Regions from separate parts of the Alteromonas naphthalenivorans genome, predicted to be linked through region 2. Evidence: predicted binding sites of a transcription regulator. Region 2 holds the regulator's gene; each other region holds the start of a gene.
What was found. The regulator LexA, encoded in region 2, represses DNA repair genes until DNA is damaged. The targets are predictions, from matches to a motif close to TACTGTATNNNNATACAGTA.
Positions count from the first base shown of each region.

Region 1 (4,470 bases), 920 kb from region 2:
AGTAACTACCGCAGACAACTTACCAGCATAGCCATTACTTTGGGGCTTTACGAGTGGTCAGGTATGACGCCCTCTGATGTAAAGCGCGTGATGGCGGCAGCAAAAATGGACGGGCATAAACCCCGTAGCATAGCATTGCGGTTGTCAGCTCTTCGTACCTTCTGCCAATACCTTATTGATAACGAACAGCTGTTCAGCAACCCCGTGGAGGGTATTCAAGCGCCCAAACAAGGCAAACCATTACCTAAACAGCTTAGCGTTGATGAAATGCAGCAGTTGTTGGCAAATGAACAAGCCGCCAGCGGCGATACCGACGAAGGCATTATTTGCCGCGACGTAGCCATGTTTGAATTACTCTATGGCTGCGGACTTCGATTAAGCGAACTAACGGGCTTAAACTTAAGTGACTACCCGAAAGACGGTACCATTAAAGTGACCGGTAAGGGCAGTAAGCAGCGTATATTGCCCTTAGGCCGACAAGCGCAAAAGGCGCTACATGCTTGGCTTAAAGTGCGCCCTGCTTATGCTTCACCCTATGAACCCGCTATTTTTGTTAGCAAGCGTAAAACCCGCATTTCAAATCGCCAAGTGGCTAACCGGCTTAACCAAATGGCAGAGTTGCAAAGCCTTAGTCAGAAAGTAAGCCCACATAAACTGCGCCATTCTTTTGCCACGCACGTATTAGAGTCGAGCGGCGATTTACGGGCGGTGCAAGAATTATTAGGCCATGCCAATCTATCTACCACGCAAGTGTATACTCATTTAGATTTTCAGCATTTAGCCAAGGTTTATGATGCCGCGCACCCTAGAGCACATAAAAAATAATCCTCTTTTGAAAATAGGCCTTTAACTATTATGCAGTTCTTCAGAGCCATAAATTCCGTGAAGGCTATGACCTTCGACCTTGATGACACCTTATATAATAACGAACCTATTATTCGCCAAGCCGAAGCAGCATTGAATACGCATTTAAAGCAGTATCACCCCAAAGCAGCAGCATTAACTCCTACACACTGGCAACAGCTAAAGCGGGATGCTATAACGGCCAATCCTACTTATTCATCTGATATGGGAAAACTTCGCTTAGCGGTGTTAAATGCGGCTTTGATACATGATATTCCACCCCAAGACACCCACACGTTAGATGCTGCCGTGCAAGCCTGTTTCGACTGTTTTTATCATGCCAGAAGCGAGTTTGATTTGGCTGATGATGTGCATAAAACCTTATCAATTTTAAGTGAAAATATGACACTGGTAGGTATTACTAACGGCAATGTAAACGCTGACCAAATAGGTATTACGCCTTATTTCGATACCATTTTACATGCCAGTACTAGCCGACCTATGAAACCTTCACGGGCTATGTTCGATGAAGCAGCAAGCTTTATAGGCGATGCGCCGGAAAATATATTGCACGTGGGCGATAACATTATTAAAGATGTGTATGGGGCGATAAATGCGGGGTTTCAGTCTGCTTGGTTTGCATGCAACCGAGAAATGCATTTACCCCGTGAGAGAGCATCTGTACTCCCTCACGTGGCATTAGATTCGTTAGACGAGTTAGCTTACTTCTTGTAAGTAAATCAGTAAGTAGCGCTTTCTCTTAAGGTACTGGCGCTTAAAGTACTTGCTCTTAAAGTACTGGCGCGTTTAAGGCTTTTGCGAGTAAGGCTGATTGTCTTCTAACACGTTTTGGCGCATAGAATCGCAAGGGCGCTGGCATACTGGGCGTCCAACCACTTTAGCCGGCACACCGACTACTGTAACGTGCGGCGGTACATTGTCTAACACAACACTACCCGCTCCCACTTTAGAGCCTTCGCCAATTTCGATATTGCCAAGAATTTTAGCACCCGCACCTACTAACACGCCTTGGCGAATTTTAGGGTGACGGTCACCCGACTCGTTCCCAGTTCCGCCAAGCGTTACGCTTTGCAAAATAGACACGTTGTCTTCTATAACTGCGGTTTCACCCACCACAATTCCGGTAGCGTGATCGAACATCACCCCTTTACCTATTTTAGCGGCAGGGTGAATATCCACGCCGAAGGTAGCCGAATTACGGCTTTGTAAGAACAAAGCAAGTTGATGTCTACCATGCAACCACAAGTAATGCGCCATGCGGTGAACTTGCACTGCGTGGAACCCTTTGAAGTGCAGCAATGGCACTAAGAAATCATCTACTGCGGCGTCTCGGGCACGAATAGCATTAATATCTGCCATTGCCGACTCACTAATTGACGGCTCTAACAAATAGGCTTCATCGAACACTTCACGAATGGCAATAGCCGGCATCACTTCATCAGCCATTTTGCTTGATAATATAAAGCTTAACGACGATTCAAAATTATGATGTGCTGAAATACAGGCGTGAACATAGCTTGCTAGTAGCGGCTCGCTTTCTGCCACAGTTTGCGCTTCTTTTTTTAACGATAACCAAAAGTCAGTCGATGGAGAGAGTGCGTGCATGAGGCAGTTCCTGTAAAAATAAAGTTCAGAGCCCACTTAAATGCGGGTAAAAGGCCTACATTGTATTAGGCAACATAATGGCTCGAAGTGTACATGAGCCACAGTTAAAACAACACCTACAGACTACGCTTCAAGCGTGAAAATTGTTCAACTTATCGATAACCTGCCCGTGAATACCGCTGGTGTCGTCTAAACAAGGCTAAGTTCATCGCTAAAAATTCCCCCTAGCCGCTAAGCTTCATCAAACAGGCCTGTATAAATTCACAGTCAGCTGGCATAATGTTGCAGCATTGAAACTAGACAAATTAGGTTGACCATATTATGGATGTATCCCGACTGCTTGACGAGCTTAACGATAAACAACGTGAAGCGGTAGCAGCCCCTCTTTCTAACGCCCTCATATTAGCTGGCGCAGGAAGTGGCAAAACTCGGGTGTTGGTGCATCGCATAGCATGGTTAATGGAAGTGGAAAATATTGCCCCGTTTTCCATTCTGGCCGTAACCTTTACGAATAAGGCCGCGAAAGAAATGCGTGGCCGAATAGAGTCGTTGATGGGTCGTGGTCTGAATAATATGTGGATTGGTACTTTCCACGGATTAGCTCACAGGCTGCTTCGCGCCCACCATGCAGAAGCTAATTTGCCTGAAAACTTCCAAATTCTTGACTCAGACGACCAATACCGTTTGATTAAACGTATTTTAAAAGCCATGAATTTAGACGAAAAGCACTGGGTGCCCCGTCAAATTCAGTGGTATATCAACGGCAATAAAGACGAAGGCCTGCGCCCTCAACATATTGAAACCCACAATGACCAAACCCAACAAAAGATGCGTGAAATTTACGCCGCGTATCAAGACGCGTGCGACCGCTCAGGGCTTGTGGATTTTGCCGAGCTATTATTGCGTGCACACGAACTTTGGGCTAAAAACCCAGAAGTGCTCGCTAATTACCAACGACGTTTCCGCGCCGTATTAGTTGACGAATTCCAAGATACCAACAACATTCAGTACGCATGGCTACGCATGCTGTGTAGCGGCAATCAAAACAATATCATGATTGTGGGCGATGACGACCAATCTATTTACGGCTGGCGTGGCGCGAATGTTGATAATATTCAGCACTTCTTGAAAGATTTCAATAACCCCACAACCATTCGATTAGAACAAAACTACCGTTCTACCGGTACCATTTTGAAAGCCGCCAACACGGTTATTGATAATAATACGGGCCGTTTAGGCAAAGAGCTTTGGACAGACGGCAACGATGGCGAGCCCATCTCTGTTTATGCGGGGTTTAATGAGTTAGATGAAGCCCGCTTTATTGTGTCGAAAATTAAAGACTGGCTGAACCAAGGCAATGCGTTAAAAGACACTGCCATTTTATATCGCAATAACGCCCAGTCGCGGGTATTAGAAGAAGCCTTACTGCACCAAGGTACACCGTATCGCATTTATGGCGGCCTTCGATTCTTCGAACGCCAAGAAATTAAAGATGCACTTGGCTACCTTCGTATGATGAATCATCCTCATGACGATGCCGCCTTTGAACGTGTAGTGAACACGCCAACTCGCGGTATGGGTGAAAAAACCCTCTCACAGGTACGAGAAGCCGCCAGAACACATAATTGCTCTATGTGGCAGGCTAGCCAACTACTCATTAACGAAAACGCGCTCAAAGGCCGTGCACTTAATGCCCTTCAAAGTTTTGTGCTGTTAGTTACCGAGCTTGAACAAGCTACTGTAGACGAGCCTTTAGAAAAACACGCCGACGTGGCCATTAGGCAGTCAGGCTTATACGCCATGTATCAAGCCGAACGCGGCGAAAAAGCCCAAGCGCGACTGGAAAACTTAGAAGAATTGGTTACCGCGTGTAAGCAATTTACCGTACCTGATGAAGCAGAAGAAATGACGCCGCTTTCTGCCTTTCTTGCTCACGCCTCGTTAGAAGCAGGCGAAACCCAGGCGGGCACCGATCAAGATGCGGTGCAGATGATGACGATT
Region 1 covers NC_015554.1:3,947,921-3,952,390, forward strand. Annotated here, with positions in the region: gene AMBT_RS17190 (tyrosine recombinase XerC) at 1-825, shown strand, start outside; gene AMBT_RS17195 (HAD-IA family hydrolase) at 856-1,578, shown strand; gene cysE (serine O-acetyltransferase) at 1,651-2,469, opposite strand; gene uvrD (DNA helicase II) at 2,791-4,470, shown strand, end outside.
Region 1: a site for LexA is predicted at 2,719-2,738, ahead of uvrD (DNA helicase II). Genes of this name have one in related genera too.

Region 2 (4,470 bases):
CTTTGCCCAAGACTCATTAATAAACCCTGGATTAGCATCTTTTTTCACTGCAAAGTCCGGTACCCACCACGAGTGAATAACGTCATCAGAGGTAATAAGAAAGCGCACTTTTTGCCCTGTGGGGATTACCAACGGGCGGTCGACTTCCAACAGATAGTTCGCGCCTTTTTCGAATTTATTTTCAATTTGCTCTCGCTGCGTCGCCATTAACGAATAGAACTCAACGTCTCTGTCCATATACCGGTAATGCCACTTCCACTGGGAACCAGTAACGACAACGGTAAGATCGGGTTCGCTGGTATCTTCCATCGCTATAAGGGTTTTAGCGGCAGGAATAGCCATAAGAATAAGAATGATGAAAGGCACTACTGTCCATGCAATTTCCACTTTTACATTTTCATGGAAGTGAGCGGGCTTAGCGCCTCTGGATTTACGGTGCAAGTACATTGAGGCAAACATAACCCCGAAAACCGCAACAGCGATTGCGATACAGATAAAGAACATCAACATATGCAGGTCGTATACTTGACCACTTATGTCTGTTGCGCCTCGCCGCAAATTAATGGAAGAGCCTTCGCCCGTTGCTGCATCAGCAAACAGTAGTGGCGAAGTAAGCAAAAGTGGAAGCCCGTAAAGCCACTTTGTCGCTTGTGTCGCCGCTTGTGTCGTTACTCGTTTCACTCAACACCTCCGTTATAACAGAAGCATTAACGCAATAGATGCGCTGCGCTTCTGGCAACTGATACCCGAAATCCAACTCTTAACTTAACTGCCCAGCATTAGTTGTAAAACAAAGTTACAGCTATTGTTATTATTTTGTTAAAAACAGTATAAGAATTGCTCAATAAAACGCACAAGTCTAGTCTTTTCTAAGAAAAAACAATTGCAGCGTTTAATTTTTAATCAACGTGGTATGACAGAGAAGTGAATGACGTCACAGCGTATGGACGTTACACCGGTATTTAGCGAGCCTGTTTGAAACGCTCATTTTGAACGAGATGGGCAAATAGAAGCAGCCAATAAGTTGCTTATTATCAAAAGCTAGTTACGCACTTATGATTGCTTTTCAAACAAAACAGATAACTAAAATAGCGCGAGTTAGCACTAAAAAAGGTGACATAAATAGGATAAAATATGTGGGAGCGGTATTTGGTGGCTTTTGAGGAATTTCTTAGGCTTAACTACGATTATTGTGTAAGCAAGGTATGGTAAACATACAAAAAAGCGGCCTATAAGCCGCTTTCTTTACTAAATAGCTAAAAGGTTACATCCAATCAGCATTTCGAATAACACCAACGGCAATTCCTTCAATGGAAAAAGGCTCTGACGCTAAGTCGACTTTAATCGGTGAAAATTCATCATTTTCAGCGTGAAGTAATACTTCGCGACCACGCTTTTCAAGGCGTTTAACAGTAACGTCTTCATCGACACGTGCTACTACCACCTGCCCATTATGGACGTCCGTCGTGCGGTGCACGGCTAACAAGTCACCATCCAGTATACCAATGTCTTTCATACTCATACCGCTTACACGAAGTAAGAAGTCGGCGTGAGGCTGAAACAGGGCAGGGTCGACCTTATAATGAGACTCTATATGCTCTTGCGCTAGAATCGGCTCGCCCGCAGCCACGCGACCAATAAGAGGTAGACCTTCTTCTTCAGGGGTTTCATCTTCAAGAGGAATATTCAACTTAATACCACGAGAAGTGCCTGGAAGTATTTCGATGACGCCTTTACGGGCCAACGCTTTTAAATGTTCTTCAGCGGCATTCGCAGAACGAAAACCTAAATGACGGGCAATTTCTGCACGGGTAGGCGGCATGCCAGTTTCGAGCATCGTTGTTTTTATAAGCTCGAGAACTTCTGTTTGTCTTGCTGTGAGTGGGCGCATAAAAGACCTGTCTGTCTATACAGTTCCTGTAAGTATATACACCTAAAAGGAAATGACAAGCACAAAGCTCTGCAAAGCAATTTTTTTTCATCGGCCTAACCACAACGAAAAAGCGGCCATCAAAGCCGCTTTATTTATCACTACCATTCAGCGTGACTAAAACTTATATTGCAAACTCACACGCGCATTAAGCGGCTCGCCGGTAGCAATATTGTTGTCGTTGTGTGCTGACGGGAAATAGTCTTCATCGAATACGTTTTCCACGTTTAGCTGAATTTTAACGTCTTCGCTGTAATCGTAATACACTGCAGCGTCTACGCGAACAAAGTCAGGTAGTTCAACGGTATTATTTAAAGAGGCATACTGCTCAGATTGATAAATCACGCCTAATGCAACACGCCACTTATCGTTAACTTCATACTGGTTCCATAACGTCAGCATGTGTTCTGGTAGCTGTGCTAAGTCGCGATTTGCCAGTGCGCCGTCTACAATGCGGCCCATTTCTTCGCCATCAAGGTTGCTATACCCAGCATTTATTACCCAACGCTCTGAAAGCTTGCCCACCACCTGCACTTCAAAACCTTTGGTTTCGGTGCCAGTTAAAATAGACGCTTCTGGGTTGTTAGGATCCTGCGCTGTGCCGTTTTCACGTTCAACTTCAAATGCCGCCGCGGTTACGCTAAGTGAGTCAGAGAAATTCCATTTAACGCCAATTTCTTTGTTTTCAAATTCTTCAGCTTCCAGCGCTTGGCTTGTAAGCGACAGGGAAAGGAATTGATCACCTGAACGAGGTAAAAACGATTTGCTGTAACTGGCGTAAATCGAAACTGATTCTGCAGGCTTGTAAATTAGGCCTGCACGAGGAGACACTTGTGAATCAGAGCTCGAAAGAAAACCACTGTTACCATCGTCGGCACCGTTAGCTACTTCAATACTGTCTACCACATCGATATCAAAATTATCGTAGCGAAGACCGGCAACCACAATCCAATTCTCGTTAAGCTTAATTTCATCTTGCACGAACGCTGAGGTAAAGGTGACGTCTGACGCACGATCTCTTACTGGGTCCGTCAGCGTCATTGAAGGAATAACCAATGGGTCGCTAAACACAAAGGATACTTGGTCGTCTTGGCTGTCTGCAAAAAATGCATCACGACGAGTATTTTCTGTATCTTGGCTACCGTACTCCATTCCTGTTAGTAAGGTATGGTTGATATCACCTGTCGCAAATTGCCCGATAAGGTTCAATTGAACCAACGCATTCTCACGAGTAGTGGTATCGCGATAACCGTCTAACGTAACCGTACCTGCATCAGCGTCAAAATTAACGGGGTACAAGTTTTGATAAGCTTTGTCATAGTCAGCAAACTGAACGGTACCGTTCAAGTTCCAACTCTGCGATAGTGCATGATCAACACGAACACGGGCAATATGTGCTTCAAGGGTAGTATTGTTGAAATCTGGATCACCAAAGTAGGTGTCGTCATAGCCTTCTAGCGGCGCACCATCTAATGAAGGTATACCTCTATCGACTAAACGGTCATCGTTTACGTATTCGTAAGATGCAACCACCGTGGTGTCGTCGTTAGCCATCCATGTATAGGTGGGGTTAATGGCGTAACGTTCACCATCTTTAAAATCACGATGATTATCAATACTGTCAAACACACCATTAAAACGAAAAGCATTGTTCGCATCTATGGCTTTATTGGTATCTATACTAATAGAACCTGCACCAAAGGTATCAATACCTGCTGACAGCGTAGTGAAATCTTCAGCGCTACTGGCCACTTTAGTCACACGGTTAACCACGCCACCGCCACCTCCACGGCCAAATAAAAGCGCGTTCGCGCCACGCAATATTTCAACGCGCTCTAAGTTATATAGCGGGCGAAAGTACTGAACGTCGTCACGAAGACCGTCAACAAAGAAATCCGCAGTCGTGTTCTGACCACGAATAGTCACTTGATCGCGATGATCTTCACCCAATCCAATGCTCACCCCTGGGGTGTATTGCATAACATCAGCAATGCTAAACAATGCTTGTTCTGAAATTTGTGCTGCGCTTACAACAGATACTGACTGCGGCACGTTAACTAATAATGTAGGGGTTTTAACCGCTGTGGCGACTTGTTGACCAAAGAATGCGCCGCGTACGGTAATACGCTCAACGCTTTCTTCTGACTCAGTTATATTTTCTTGAGCCAAAACAGATGTGCCATAAAGTGCTAATAGAACAGCAGTAGAAATAGTTGCTTTACCAAGTTTCAAGCAAGTCTCCTCGAGTGATAATTCAAACAGTATTGAAAATGATAGATATTCTTATTTAGAGCGGATTCTAGTCAGATTTATCAATAATTAAAAGGTATATTAATAAAAATTAAACTTTTGTTATAAATGACTCCGTCAGCTTAACGAGACAGTTTATTGAAACCGACCTTTCGAATCGGCTCAGTACCCTCAATGGTATCTAGGTCGAGGTGACAAGATTGCTATTAAGGCATAAAGTAAACCTTCTTCTAGCTATGCTTAATCAGAGTATTGAATTCCATCATGTTGCATTACCTCGACTATATCCC
Region 2 covers NC_015554.1:4,863,526-4,867,995, forward strand. Annotated here, with positions in the region: gene coxB (cytochrome c oxidase subunit II) at 1-681, opposite strand, end outside; gene lexA (transcriptional repressor LexA) at 1,265-1,891, opposite strand; gene AMBT_RS21300 (TonB-dependent receptor) at 2,048-4,162, opposite strand; gene AMBT_RS21305 (GNAT family N-acetyltransferase) at 4,445-4,470, shown strand, end outside.

Region 3 (4,470 bases), 1.8 Mb from region 2:
TGGTTTAAGGTTTGCCGTATAGATCTGGACGGCAGTATACCAGAGGCAGCACTCATTCCGCTCGCACCTTTAAAAGAACAATGCCTTTGCCTGTCGGCAACTAAAATATGCTAAACTTTGCGCCCTAAAATCAGTTTTATGAAGTGAGAACGCCTGAAATGAACGCAAACAGTATTAACTCTATCAGCGAATTTTTATTGCATGCAGGTACAGAATATATTGTTTTTGATATGGGTCGAAGACTTACCGCTTTAGACAATCAGGCGTTTTTGGATATTGAGAATGGCTCAACTGTTGCGCCCTTCCCTCGCCAGCAACATGCGTGGTTCGGCATTGTTTTTTGGAATAAAAATAGCTCAAATCAGCACTATATTTGGTTTATCAAACTCCCTCTAGACGAGCAGGGATTAGTGGTAGCGGCTTCAAGAAACCATTTTCTGCAAATTATTGTCGATGCACTAGGCCAATCAATTTCTGATGATTCTGAAGCGGCTAACACATTGCCAGATAATCCTTATTCATTTGTGCCCGCGCAGTCATTACTTGCGCAATTTAATGCACTGGTTCGCGCGAAGCTGAATCAGCCGATTAGCGTCAGCGCACAGTATGTTATCGCCTACGTGAAAGCGCCGCAGGTGGCTGACTGGCAAACCATTCCCTTACAGGCAATTGCGGATGTGGTCATTAGATTAGACTCAATGGAAAACGCTCAAGAAGTGCAAGACAGTGTGCTGCGTAACTTTTCACTTTTTGCCGAACCATTTCAACGGGCTTTTATGGAAATGGCCGAAGTTGCGAACGTATCTGAGCGGCTTAACCAATGCATGCTTTCAGTGTTAGACGGTGATGAAATAAGTTTAGCCGCGCTACGGGGTTTGTCTTGTGAGACCAAAAACGACACTATATATACGCAATTAGTGTCTCACTTTGAAGCTAAGAAATTGAACCGATTAGATATATTAAGTGTTATTGCTGCCCGCCATTTTCAGCAAATGGACGAGAAATTACTGCTGCTATTTTTTGAAGCGGTTGCCGAGGTCGATAACCAAGAAAACTATAATGGCGACGTATTCCGCGGCTTCTTCTCTGATCTTGTTCAAGTACCCCAGTTACGTGAATTAGTACTAGGCATACTAAGAACCCCAGAACGCAGTGACTTACTGGCCAGCGCAATTGGCACGCTGTTTTCACAAACTAAGGGGTAATGAATGACACTTCTTGAATTAACCTTATGGTTGGGCTTAGGCTTTGTCGCCTTTCAGTTTTGGCGCATACGAAGTATTTCCGAATTTACTGATAGTTACCTGCGCCAGTACTGTAAAAACAATCAACTGCAACTGCTCAGTATTGCCAGAGCCAAAACCCGCATTACCTTCAACTACAGCAAGCCTGATTGGCATAATATCTTTGTGTTTGAATTTTCCGGTAATGGTGAAGACAGATACAGCGGAGAAGTGGAGTTAGTAGGCAAACATATTATAAGAACTACCTTACCACCTCACAGAGTTAATTAAGTTCTTCGGATTCGTTAGCCCGCTATAGTATTAGGTATGAACGAGATGACTATGCCGAGCGGAATGGGCGTCTTTAAACGTGAGCGTTTTAGTGGCAACGCCAAAAATTACGCAAAAAAAAGGGGTAGCCTCTCTGCTACCCCTTTTCCTGGAATTTTGAGTTTCCCTCTCTGCGTTCCTTTGCGACTAAAATCTTCCCGATTAAAATCCATATACGCCCCTTTCCATCTTCTCTCGCGTGTTCCCGTGCGAGTTACCCATCCTTGCGTAAATCCCTTTCCATTTATCCTAAGCATCCCATCTATCCTGCACGTGGGGGCCTCATCCTAAGGCTGTTCCTTGCCAGCAAAAGCTAGTGTTCCTATCCTTTCATCCTTTCTACATTACACATCCTGTGCAACTAGCTCAATCCTTAAGCGGTCCGTTCGTTCCTGAGCTGCCTTGCTCTTGCGCATCCTGCGCAAACTATCCTTGCTTAAGCCTTCCAAGCTTTCCTTTACGATATATCCTATATCTTTCCTTTTTATGACGATCCTTCGCCAAATCCTTTCTACTTCCTGTTGCGATTCCTTATCGCTTGCGCTTTCCTTGCTTGTCTCTTTGGCAATTCCATTTCAGCACGTCCGGTGCGCTTATCATCCCTGTGATGCTTCCTGCTATTCCATCTCCCCTCACTCCTGTTAAGGGATTCTCTTCCTTAAGTTGTCCAAGGTTGTCCTTAAAATCATCCTGACTCATCGTGTTTCCCTGTGACGCCATTAATAATATCCCTACCAAGAATTCCCGCTAGGCAGAATTACAATAAATTAAGGAGAAAATAAGGAGTTAATATGATCTGAAAATGAAAAACCTATAAAAATCAACAACGTTAGACTTTAGTCTAGATATAAACCACGAAAAAAAACCCACATTTCCTACACTTTTGTAGGAAATGTCGTACAAAGCTTGTCGTCATTATGACCAATTGCGAATTTTGCCGGTCATTACAGTCGCCATTAAGACGAGTATTTTCTGTACTGAGATTGATTGATGAGTATGAACCCACTAAAATACTGTACAAATAAACAGTATTTTTGAAGTGTATGCTTAAATTTATTCCTATCACTGCACAAGCGGGCATCGTAGGCTTCGAGTCGCCTGCTGCAGAATATACCGAACTAGGCTTGAGTCTAGATTCTCTGCTTATTGATAAACCTGCTGCTACCTTCATTGGCTACGCACAAGGCAAGTCGATGATGGACGATGGCATTCATGACGGCGACCTGCTGATTGTCTCAAGAGCTGAAGATATTTCTGACATGTGCATTATTGTGGCGACCTTAAACGGTGAGTTCGTCTGTAAGCGTGTAGACAAACGCCACGGCTGCTTGCGTTCTTCATCACCCTTGTACAAACCTTACTTTTTAAAAGAAGGCGATGAATTTTCAATAGAAGGGGTGGTAACGCGCTCCATTAGGCTTCACAAAAAACTCTCCCGTCGACTAGGAGGTGAGTAGTGTTTGCGCTAGTAGATGTCACTTCTATGTATGCATCGGTCGAGAAAATCTACAACCCTAATCTGCGAAACAAACCCGTTATGGTGTTGAGCAATAACGATGGCTGCGTGGTCGCAGCCTGCCCTATTGCCAAAAGATTAGGATTTAAAAAGTTCGTTCCCTATTTTCAGGTGAAAGAGGAAGCAAAAAAAGCAGGGGTTGTTGTTTGCTCGTCTAACTATGAGCTTTATGCCGATGTGTCTTCAAAAATGTTTTCTGTCATGTCTCAATTCTGTGATGAATTGCACGAATACAGTATTGATGAAGCTTTCATGCGCTTTTCGCCACGCCTACATGATAGTGAATGGCTGGCCCTAGGCTATGAGATAAGAAAAACTATTTGGCGTGAGGTAAAGCTTCCCGTGGGCGTTGGATTTGGCCCCACTCCAACCCTTGCTAAAGCAGCTAATCACGCTGCAAAAAAGCTGGACGGCTTTCGAGGTTCAGCGGTTATTAATACGCAGCAAGAAAAGCAGGCATTATTACCCCGCATGGCAGTAGCAGATGTATGGGGTATTGGTGGGCGCTTGGAAAAACGATTGATGGCCATGGGTATTAATAATGCCTATACACTGTCACAACAATCCCCCGCTAAAATGCGTAAGTATTTTTCTATTGTGCTAGAAAATACAGTGAGAGAACTTCAGGGTGAACTAAGAATGACGTGGGATGAGATAAGACCCGCTAAAAAAGAAATTTACAGCACCCGTAGTTTTGGAAAGAGAGTTACCACACAAGATGAATTGAGAGCAGCGTTAGCCACCCACGCTGAAATAGCCACTAAAAAACTACGCGCTCAACACTCACTCGCTCACAGCGCCACCTTCTTTGCGGCAAATTCGCCTCATGACGATAGCAGATATGTTAAGCAGTCGGCGCTTTCCAGCTTTGCTGTTCCTACCAATGATACTCGACATATTATTCACGCAGCGTCTGATGCGCTCAATAAACTGTTTATTCCAGGCGTGCGTTACTACAAAGTGGGTGTGGGTCTGTTGGACATTTGCGACGAAAAATATCGCCAAGACGATTTATTTACACCCAGTACGGACAACTCGGCATTAATGGCAGTGCTTGACAGTACAAACGCTAGATATGGCAGAAACACGATGCATTTTGGGGCTAGGGGCTTTCAACAAAATTTTGCCATGAAAAGAGACTTCTTAACGAAAAGAGCCACTACCCGATGGGAAGAGATCCCGCGCATTAAATGTTGATACGTCGGATAGCTTCTTTCCCGTGTTAATAGCGGTGCATGCTTTGCCTGTTGGTAACTCAAGACTGTTGAGCGAAATACGCCAGAATTTCAGCCTTGGTCATTTCTTTTGTTTTATTAGAAAAGCAATAGTAGTGCGGGCGTTGATCGCTGAAGTACTGCATATCCATTTCTAACCCATCTAGTGCTTGAAATATATCGACAG
Region 3 covers NC_015554.1:3,107,177-3,111,646, forward strand. Annotated here, with positions in the region: gene AMBT_RS13530 (DUF3549 family protein) at 159-1,205, shown strand; gene AMBT_RS13535 (DUF3301 domain-containing protein) at 1,209-1,514, shown strand; gene AMBT_RS22605 (hypothetical protein) at 2,085-2,252, opposite strand; gene AMBT_RS13550 (LexA family protein) at 2,597-3,010, shown strand; gene AMBT_RS13555 (Y-family DNA polymerase) at 3,010-4,266, shown strand; gene AMBT_RS13560 (GFA family protein) at 4,325-4,470, opposite strand, start outside.
Region 3: a site for LexA is predicted at 2,565-2,584, ahead of AMBT_RS13550 (LexA family protein). Genes of this name have one in related genera too.

Region 4 (4,470 bases), 2.3 Mb from region 2:
GCGTTTCATATCGTAAACGTAGTACCAGGTATCATCATCGAAAGAATCTTGTACTACTGGGTTACCAAGTACGTAGATAACCTGTTCTTTAGTCATGCCGATGCGTAGTTTAGAAACGTCTCTTTGATCGAGAAAGTTACCTTGAGGCACATCAATACGATAAATCCAATTAGAACAAGCGCTTGATGTAAGGGTAAAACCTAAAATTATTAATAAATGTTGCAACTTCATGCGTAAATCAGTCCAGTATTGCTTTTTCTTCGTTACCCAACAGCATACAAGCGGGTGGGGTGCGTTAATGTAAGCACGAAGGCATGCTACATCGACAAGTATGACCAATCAACTGCATTTTAGTTCGATTGCGCGCTTTTCAATAACTCTTTTGCGTTAGCAAGGGCCGACTTGGTTACTTTGTCGCCAGCTAACAAGCGTGCTAATTCATCCACTCTATCTTGTTTCGTTAACGCCAACATTTGTGTTTCAGTACTTTCACCGTCGGTAAGCTTAGTAACAAAGAGTTGGTTATGCGCTTGCGCAGCAACCTGAGGTAAATGGGTAACGCACATGACTTGTACCTGTTTGCCTAAACGGCGAAGCAACCCACCCACAATCGACGCGGTAGGCCCGCTAATGCCCGTATCTACTTCATCAAAAATCATAGTAGGCGTGGCATGGTTATCGCTGGCAATAACTTGAATGGCTAAGCCAATTCTTGAAAGTTCACCACCAGATACAACTTTATCTAGTTTGTCAGCTGCTTGGCCGGGGTTAGTAGAAACTTTAATTTCTACCGAGTCTTGGCCTAAAGCTGATGGCTTTTTAAACTCATCGTAATTAACTTCAATGGCTACCTTAGCGTGAGGCATGTTCATTTGATGAATTTGGGTTTCAATTTCACTAGCCAAATAATTTGCCGCTTTTAATCTACATTCAGACAATACTTTCGTTTCACTTAGATATTGGGCTTTAAGTACATCGACTTCATCTTCTAGTGTGGTTAACAAAGACTCTTGATCGCCTAGCGAAGCAAACTCAGTCGCTAGGGTTTGGTGATGCGCAAATAAATCTTCGGGCATAACGCTGTGCTTGCGTGCTAATTCCATCGCTTTTGCGTACCGAGCTTCTACCTGCTGTAAACGAAGAGGGTCTATTTCTAGGTCATCGCAATAATGGCGCAATTCCCCGGCCGCTTCTTCAACCTGAATGGCCGCTTCATTTAACAACACAAGAATAGGGCTTAAACTGGCATCGTGAGATTCAAGTTCGCCCAAACGGTCTATGCTATTTTGTAATATAGACAGTGCATTGCCTTCGTCACTTTCGTACAAGTGATAAAAACTAGTTTGTGCTTGCTCTAGCAAACTTTGCCCATTGCTTAAACGCTTATGTTCAGTTTCGAGTTCTAAAAACTCACCGTCTTCTAAGGCAAATTCGTCTAGCTCTCTAACTTGATAAGTAAGCAATTGCAATCTGTCTTCACGCTGCTGAGCTTGCGCTTGTAGCTCGCTAAGCATTTTTTGCTTTTCACGCCATAGGGCAAAGTGTTGTTTTACATTTGAAAGGCTGTCTTTGTGGTTGCCCACAGTATCAACAAGCTGGCGTTGATAATCTTCTTTCAAAAGTTGAAGGTGAGTATTCTGACCATGTATAGCAAGCAAGTGTTGGCCTAAACCTTTCAATTGCTGAAGTGACGCGGGAATACCGTTAATAAAAGCTTTTGAACGGCCTTCTTTCGATATAACTCTGCGGATAAAACAGCTGTTTTCATCCTCGTCAGAGGTGAGTTCATGCTCATCGAGATAGCGCTTTGCATTCGCATTTGTGGCCAATGCAAAATGAGCAATAATTTCTGCTTTAGACGCGGTGCTTCTTACGGCGTTTGCATCAGCTCGTTCGCCTAAGCACAAGCTTAAAGCATCAATGGCAATAGACTTACCGGCACCGGTTTCCCCAGTGATGGCAGTAAGCCCTTTTTCAAGATTAACTGACAGTTGCTTAACCACTGCAAAGTTACTAATAGAAAGATGCGCTAACATAACTATACTCGATGTTTATACAGTGCATGTAAATATATACAGTATTTTTCACATGTAAAGTATAGTCTCATAATTTTTCATTTTACGTAGTCTATTTGTCCGAGTTGAAGAAAAAATAATATAGTTGGTTAATTTTTAACCTGTATGTATATTTATATTGATATCAGCATGACCAAGGAATGGACAATGAAAGATCCTGAGACTATCGCCGACAAAAATGCAAATCAAAAGATTCCTTACGTTGCAATACCTGTAAGTACAAAGACCTCGAAAAATAATCAATCTATAGGAAGAGCACGCTTCAAGATAAAGCTTAAATCATCTATTTCTGAGGCAATGAATGGAAAAGGGGCGAGTTTCTTAGTTGGTGGCTACAGAGGGATTGGAAAAACCCATTTAGTGGATAATGTTTCTAATAGTTATGCAGAAGCCATCAATTCAGGAGTTAAGTTAAATAGAGAAAATATCACCAACCTACATAAACTAAAACTTAAACTGAAAAAAATATATCACCATGTTTCGAGATTATGGCCTGTAAAACTGAGATTATCTTCTTTGAAAGGATCAGCCACATTTGATACCAATAAGGAGGTGGGCACTAGATCAAGTCAAGCTCTTATAATTAATTGCCATATTTTGAAATTAGACATCGGTGTTGATTCGGATCTCTCTACCCGTGACATTCTTTGCGATATAACAGAGTTGATGTATTCAATAAGCTTAGCTGGGTATCGTCGTTTCAAAATATTTTTATTTATTTTATTTTTAGGCTCGACTCTACTCTATGAGCTTTTCATTTCAGAATATTTTGCCTTCCAACCTCTATTCAAAGCGGTCGATAGTGAATCAAATAACAAAGCGTTTAATATCGACTGGCTTATCGTCAGATATTTAATCGCTACAGCATTACTCTATTGGATTGGAAAGTTCTTTTACAAACATATAGCTACCCATCACGGCTTGCTTGAAGAGCTTACATTTGCTTCGCGATTTAGTCGAGAATGGGACAACAGTAATGGTGTTGCTATTCCACAAACTAGAGTTCCACTATTTCAAAATCGTAAAAAGTTTACTCAAGAGCCAATATCCGCTCGGCGAATTCAAGAGCAACTTCAACAGTATATTAACAAGCAGCGGGCTGGAGGGCAGGGCTACATAATAATACTTGATGAAGTCGATAAAATTAACCCATCTCCTACCGAAAGTTATGCTACGAATACAAAGTCTCGCAAACAGAAAGTTGATGAGCTATTGGGAGGCTTGAAAGCACTTATGAGTAACTCACGTTGTGTGTTTATCGTGGTGGCGGGCAGAGAAATTGTAGATGCTTATTATTCTGAATCAGGCTATACCAGTGTGCTATATGAGAGCGTTTTCGATGATATTTTTTATATTCCTACACTACTCACTGATTGGTCCGACGGTCAATTCGAGCACTATACTTCTATGGTCAGGCAATATATAAATACAGTAGTTTTCGATTCGGACTCAGCTGATATTATTGGTTTTTTGAAAAGTAAAAAAGCAGATATTAATAACCTTGAAGAGAATACTATTGTTGATACTCTTTTTTACTTCGAAATCTTTGTCAAATATCTCACTCTTCACTCTTGGGGGAACTTCAAGCGTCTTAAGCTGATGTTAAATGATCATTTTGAATACTATACCGAAAATTTGAAAACTCGAATTGATGGCAACAATAACGCTTTCGTGTTTACTGCCGGTGAAGCAAAAAATCAAAAGATCCTATTATTTACCCCGTCAGATATTCGTCGTATGTTTGTTAGCGCTCGATTATATGCACTTTACGAATCAAATATTGGAAGAATAACGTCTAAAACTGACGATAAAGCAGCAGTTTCAGGTCTTATCACTATTTTAGATACCTTCCGATTTCATAGTCGTGGCTTTTCACGTTCAATGATAGATAGAACTATCGCAGGTATTGATGTTCACGCTGAATCTACGCTTTCATACATAGCTGATGACTATGTGCATTCAACTTTCCAATCTATGATTCGTCGCACCTCTAACAATATCTATCCTTATAGATATTACTTATCAACAGACATGGAGTTTAGCTTTTTCGCCAAAATTCTTGGTGCAAAATCCTCAAGCTTTGAGTTCGCATTGGACTCTTCTGAACCAGTAAGAGAATTTTATTTGCGCGAAGCAAAACGTCAATCTCCTGATGGTTCAGTAAACAGCTTTTTAGCAAGTGCTAAGCTACAGGCAATACTCGGAGACATTTTTGTTTCTGAACATCGGTATGACCTAGCGTCTAGCAGCTACAGTAATACTGTTTTCCTATTGAAGAAAGTGCTACGTACAGAAAATGAAGAAGCGTGGAGGGGAAGCGGGGGAATTTCGTTGGAAGCTCAATACATGCTTATTCGTAACTTATTAAAGAAAGGTCGGTTAGAGGAAGAGAGGG
Region 4 covers NC_015554.1:2,593,204-2,597,673, reverse strand. Annotated here, with positions in the region: gene AMBT_RS11315 (outer membrane protein assembly factor BamE) at 1-231, opposite strand, end outside; gene recN (DNA repair protein RecN) at 351-2,036, opposite strand; gene AMBT_RS11305 (ATP-binding protein) at 2,223-4,470, shown strand, end outside.
Region 4: a site for LexA is predicted at 2,042-2,061, ahead of recN (DNA repair protein RecN). Genes of this name have one in related genera too.